Regions from separate parts of the Kurthia sp. FSL E2-0154 genome, predicted to be linked through region 1. Evidence: riboswitches for the same ligand, from Rfam matches in the RefSeq annotation. Region 1 holds a riboswitch; the other holds the start of a gene.
What was found. Region 1 has a riboswitch for lysine ahead of MHB75_RS07585 (aspartate kinase). Riboswitches for the same ligand answer to the same signal wherever they lie in the genome.
Positions count from the first base shown of each region.

Region 2: linked by a shared signal. The riboswitch ahead of MHB75_RS13785 (amino acid permease) and the one ahead of MHB75_RS07585 (aspartate kinase) in region 1 are both predicted to bind lysine.

Region 1 is NZ_JBBOPO010000001.1:1,536,850-1,540,069, forward strand. It holds gene MHB75_RS07580 (YslB family protein) at 134-565, shown strand; gene MHB75_RS07585 (aspartate kinase) at 729-1,964, opposite strand; lysine riboswitch at 2,070-2,245, opposite strand; gene uvrC (excinuclease ABC subunit UvrC) at 2,300-3,220, opposite strand, start outside.
Region 2 is NZ_JBBOPO010000001.1:2,751,647-2,754,866, reverse strand. It holds gene MHB75_RS13785 (amino acid permease) at 1-1,137, opposite strand, end outside; lysine riboswitch at 1,273-1,453, opposite strand; gene MHB75_RS13780 (CynX/NimT family MFS transporter) at 1,637-2,848, shown strand; gene MHB75_RS13775 (MDR family MFS transporter) at 2,905-3,220, opposite strand, start outside.

The DNA of each region.
Region 1 (3,220 bases):
AGGTTACCAACGTTTTTCAGCAGTATCAATTACTCCGAAAAAATAGTATTAAAGTCTATTTTTAGCTATTTGAAAGCGTTTTTTTCTAAAAAGGACAAAAATTCGACAAAAAATATGAAAGAAGGATTTACACATGTCTACGATGGAAATGAAAAATATTACAGCTTTTGGTTACGAAATTATTCGCGACCATATTCTCTCAACAATTGTTGGTAAAAATGAGGCGGATATCCTCTACTGGTGCGGTAAAGAAACTGCACGTAAGTTCCCACTACTTGAAATTGAGGAATTACCTGCCTTTTTCGCTGAGGCGTCATGGGGTGTTCTCGAGCAAACGAAATTAGGTAAGTCGGAAGCAATCTACGTCTTAACAGGCGATGCAGATATTTTAAAATTCGATCAGCGCTGCTTCCGAATTGAATCGGGTTTCATCGCTGAACAAATTCAAAAACATAATGGCTTCTTAACAGAATGTTATGAAGAAGTAGATGTAAAAAAAGGTCGTGTGACATTCCAAGTAAAATGGGATTTAAAAGACCCAATTCATCAAGAAGAAGTCAAATAATGCGTACATACAAAAAGAGGATGGGACAGAACATCTCATTTTCCTTTTTTAGAGTTCACAACGAAAAACTGGAACCGCACAATAGCGCGATTCCAGTTTTTCTTATGCTCATGTAGGATGGTGTTTTTACACTTATGTCCCATCCTCTTTTTGTTTTATTTATTTAATTTTGCATTCCTACTGCTACTTTTGATAATTCAAACTGTTCATGTAAGGCATTCGCCGCTTTAAACATCTCTTCTTGTGGTACAACGACAGATACTTTAATTTCAGATGTGCTGACCATTTTCACTGGAATGCCTAATCTAAATAAGCAATCGAACATCGTCGCTGCAACACCTGGATTGGATGCCATACCTGAACCGACAATGGACACTTTCGCAAGTTCTAATTCATGGTCAATATAGTCATAACCTAATGTATTTTTATATTCTTTTAACACATTTAATGTTTCTTCTAATTGTTCTTTTTTCACTGAAAATGATACCGTTGGTGATGCGTTTGGAATGATGGATTGTACAATGATGTCCACATTGATATGGTGCTTCGCTAATGTTGTGAAGATATTTGCTAATGACCCCATATATGCTTCGCTAAAATAAACTGTTAAACGAACGATTTCTCCTTCGAATGCTACTCCTCGTACAACTAAATCTTTTTCCATTTGAACTTCCTCCTTTAAAACGGTTCCTTCTACTTGTTCATAACTTGAACGAACAGACATGGGCATTTGATAATTTTTCGCTAATTCAACAGAGCGTGGATGTAAAACACCTGCTCCTAGATGTGCTAATTCGAGCATTTCATCATAACTTAATTCTGTTAATTTACGTGCAGTTGGTACGAAGCGTGGATCACTTGTATAAACCCCATCAACATCGGTATAAATATCACAGCGTTCTGCTTGAATGGCAGCTGCAATCGCGACAGCTGTTGTATCTGAGCCACCTCGACCAAGTGTCGTAATATTACCTTCATGATCAATCCCTTGAAAACCTGCTACAACGGCTACTTTCCCTTCATTTAAACAGGTCGTGATTTTCTCACAATCAATCTGTTCAATGCGTGCATTACTCGCAACATCATCGGTCATCATACCTGCCTGCCACCCTGTAAAAGACTGCGCAGGTACATCGAATTGGTGAAGCGCCATCGTCAGTAAAGCTGTTGTAACTTGTTCACCTGTAGATAGTAGTACATCCATCTCACGTTTTGATGGATGTGTCGATACATGATTCGCCATCTCGACTAAATGATCTGTCGTTTTTCCCATTGCTGAAACGACAACAACCACTTTATTCCTCACTTCCACTTCTTGTAAAACTCTTTTCGCTACATTTTGAATACGTTCCGGTGTTGCCACCGATGTGCCACCAAATTTCATAACATAAGTTCCCATACGTTCTCCCCCTACATATTGTAATGTGGGTTCTCTCAATAAAAAAAGCAGCCAAACATCGAAATGTTGGGCTGCTTATGCATGTCTATTCAAAAATGAACATTCATGTGAGATAGCCCTCCAGAGTGTACACTCTGACAATTCTGCATTTATTCAATACAGAACCAGCAATGAAGTCGTAGTTCCTTCATCACTTCGGCAGTTTCCCCTTTCACCTTTTTTCACTGAGTTACTACACTCTCAAAAAGGCTACTCTTGACACCTGCTCCTCTATCATCACTTTTTCAGTGATTTTTAATTAACGTTACTTTATCACAATATTTGGCAAAAGACAATTATTTTTTCAGAAAATGCGCAATTACGGCACTAGCCAGATTTTTCGGTAATCCAGCAGCAATTAATTCTTCTTCTGTTGCCTCTTTAATTTTTTTCATCGAACCAAAGTATTTTAACATTTGTTGTTTCCGCTTTGGTCCAACACCTGGAATGTCATCCAGTTGCGAAGTGAGTGCATTCTTCTCACGTAATTGACGGTGAAAATTAATCGCAAATCGATGCACTTCATCTTGAATACGTTGCAGCAAATAGAACCCTTCACTCGTTCTTTTCAGTGGAATAATCTGTGGCGGATTACCATAAAGTAACTGGGCTGTCTTATGCTTATCATCTTTTGCAAGACCTGCAATCGGAATATCAAGACCTAGTTCATCTTCAAGTACTTCACGCGCGACTTCCATCTGCCCTTTCCCACCATCTGTTACAAGTAGATCTGGAAGTGGTAGTCCTTCTTTTACAACACGTTGATAACGTCTTCTTAATACTTCACGCATCGCACCATAATCATCATGCGCAGAAGCTGTTTGAATTTTAAATTTACGATAGTCTTTTTTACGCGGGCGACCATCTTCAAATACAACCATCGCAGATACCGTATCCGACCCAAAAATATGTGAGTTATCAAATGCTTCAATGCGAAGTGGTGTTTGAATATTCATCGCATCACCTAGCTCTTCACACGCACCAATTGTTCGCTCTTCTTGGCGCTGTAGCATATTAAATTTCTCATCAATTTTCACATGCGCATTTTGTGTTGCTAAATCGAGCATTTCTTTTTTATAGCCGCGATGTGGCGCATGTACTTTAATGTCTAAAGCCTGTTGCAACATCTCTGCGTCCACTTCTTTTGGTATGATAATTTCAGACGGTTTTAAATGGTTCGCTTCTTCATAAAAACGCGCAATAAAAGTTGTAAATTC
Region 2 (3,220 bases), 1.2 Mb from region 1:
CATACCAGAAGCACTTAATAGCCAAATATATACTTGTTCACCGAAAATAGATGTTAAGAATGATAAACTTGCAACGATGACTGTTGCAATCAATGCTGCAAATGGTACACCGCGACGGTTTAACTTTTTAAAAATCTTTGGTGCTTTACCTTCCATCGCTAAATCCCAAAGCATACGAGATGAAGCATATAATCCAGAGTTACCAGCAGATAAAATAGCTGTTAAAACAACTGCATTCATAATCGAAGCTGCAAAAGCAATACCTGCATTTTCGAATACAAGCGTAAACGGACTTGTCGTAACCGTCTCTCCATCATTGATTAGACGACTATCTGTATAAGGAATTAATAAGCCAATCGCTAAAATGGCTAAGATATAGAATAATAAAATACGCCAAAAGATTTGCTTCACTGCTTTTGGAATCGATTTGCCTGGATCTTTTGTTTCACCAGCTGTAATACCGATTAACTCTGTTCCTTGGAATGAGAATCCTGCTGCTAAGAAAATACCGAGTGTCGCAAAGAATCCACCGTGGAATGGACCATCACCTGCAAAGAAATTCGTAAAACCAACAGGTGCTTTACCTCCTAAGATACCAAAAATCATTAAAATACTAACGATTAAGAAGATAATAATTGTAGCTACTTTAATAAATGCGAACCAATATTCACTTTCACCAAAACTTTTCACCGATAAGTAGTTTAACAAGAAGATAATAGCTAAGAATGATACACTCCAAATCCATGACGCTGTATCAGGGAACCAATATTTCATAACGATTGAAACAGCTGCAATTTCAGCTGCGATTGTAATTGCCCAGTTATACCAATAGTTCCATCCTAATGCAAATCCAAGTGCTGGATCGATAAACTTTGTTGCATACGTACTAAACGAACCTGAAACAGGCATATACGCTGCCATCTCTCCTAAACTTGTCATTAAGAAAAATACCATAATCCCGATTAAACCATATGCTAATAGCGCTCCACCTGGTCCAGCCTGTGCGATTGAGTTACCACTTGCAAGTAGTAAACCTGTCCCAATCGTACCGCCGAGTGAAATCATCATAATGTGACGACTTTTTAGTCCTCTTTTTAGAGTTGTAGGCGCTTCTTGACTTGCTTTTGTACGACTCATTTCATTTCCTCTTTCCTTTTATTGCAGGGAATATGTTAGTTGAGGTGTTCGTAAGTGATTATTTCCTGGAAAATAAAAATACCATCTCAAGCAATCTTGGATGGTTGTAATCACACAATGACACTCATCAACCTTGAAAAAGATAGCTCAACACACCCTCACAGATGTGACAGTTCTGCACCTATTAAGCGACAGCCCCAGCAGTTGATTGTAAAAGCAACCCACCACTTCGGCAAAAAATCCTTTCATATAATGTCACCAATGCTTTTACATCTCGATTATACTACTTTTATTTTTTGCGACCTCTACCTCATCGAACGGATGAGGCATTGCAATATTTATATTATTTCTACTATTATCTTAATATATTCTACAGACGAATTCAAGACATAAAAACTCTCAACTATTATACAATTAAGACTTTCGTGAAACGAATTTATTATTGAATAGGTAGGGGCATAATGTTACGATAAATCAAATTATATATAGGAGGAAAGTTATGTCACCTACAGAAAACGTTGCTTCAAAAAAACTAAAATGGACTTCAACAACATGGCTTCTTGTACTTGGAATCGTCTTCATTGCATTAACACTTCGCTCTCCCCTAACGTCTGTTGGCCCCGTAATCGAAGATATTCGAAACTCATTACATATTTCAAATGTAGTAGCTGGCTTTATTATAACCATTCCTCTACTTGCATTTGCTGTCGTGTCACCAATCGTACCGAAAATATCGCGTAGAATTACGGTTGAACGCTCTCTATTCTTATCAATGATTATCTTAGTCGTGGGTATGGCACTTCGTTCAAGTGGCGTGACGTCGTTATTATTTATCGGTACTACCTTAATTGGAATCGGAATTGCATTTGGCAATGTACTATTACCTAGTTTAATCAAACTTAAATTTCCATTCCAAGTAGGTTTACTTACAGCAATCTATACAGTCGCAATGAACTCATCTGCTAGTATTGCTGCTGGTGTGAGTTATCCGTTATCAACATTGTCATTCGGTTGGCAAGGTTCTTTAGGTGTGTGGATTATTTTAGCAATTGCTGCTGTTTTCATCTGGTTTCCACAAACACGAAATATCTCTAAAGAAGAAATTGCACCGACTACTGCTCAAAAAGAAAAGAAACAAATGTGGCGCTATCCACTCGCATGGGTCATTATGATTTCGATGGGTTTCCAATCGATGATTTTCTATACAACTGCGGCATGGGTACCAGAAATGTTTAAAGAACAAGGTATGACAGCTGCTCAAGCTGGATTAATGTTCTCCATCATGCAAGTATCCCAAATTCCAATGACCTTTATCACACCGATTTTAGCCGGTCGTCTAAAAGACCAACGTCCTGTTGTTGCGCTATTTGCAGTCTTTTACATCATTGGATTTGCTGGATTAATCATGGGCTGGACAGATTATTCTGTTGTCTGGATGATTCTATTAGGCGCTGCAGGCGGTGCTTCATTTAGTATGTGTATGATGTTCTTCTCACTTCGTTCACGCGACTCATTCGAAGCAGCAGACTTATCTGGTTTCGCTCAATCACTTGGCTACTTAATCGCCGCTGTTGGGCCTGTACTCTATGGTTTCATTCACGATGTTTACCACAGTTACGATGCAGCAAATATTATGTATATTTTCGTTGTCGCAATCTCTTTAACTGCAAGCTTCATTGCAGCGAAAGATCGTTACGTGACAAATGACTAACTAAAAAAAGCTAGGATTTATGTATGAAATATACATAGCTCCTAGCCTTTTTATATTTAAGCTTCTTTTTTAACAAACGTCCAGTAATAGAATGGAATGCTACATAGCGTAATCGCCGCAATAATATGAAATACACCCATTTGAAATTGAATTAATAGCCATCCACCGAGAATTGGTCCTACAAAGCTACCAATATTTTTAAGCTGTGACGCACCGAGATACGTCGCTTTCCGGTCCTCTGGTGCAATCTCCTCAATGACGGCATTCATCATCGGGAATGCGAAAATCTCACCTATTGTAAAGAGAATCATCGCAATAATAAACATCGTCCAGCTCTCTGAAATATTAAATAATACAAAACCGATCGCAAAA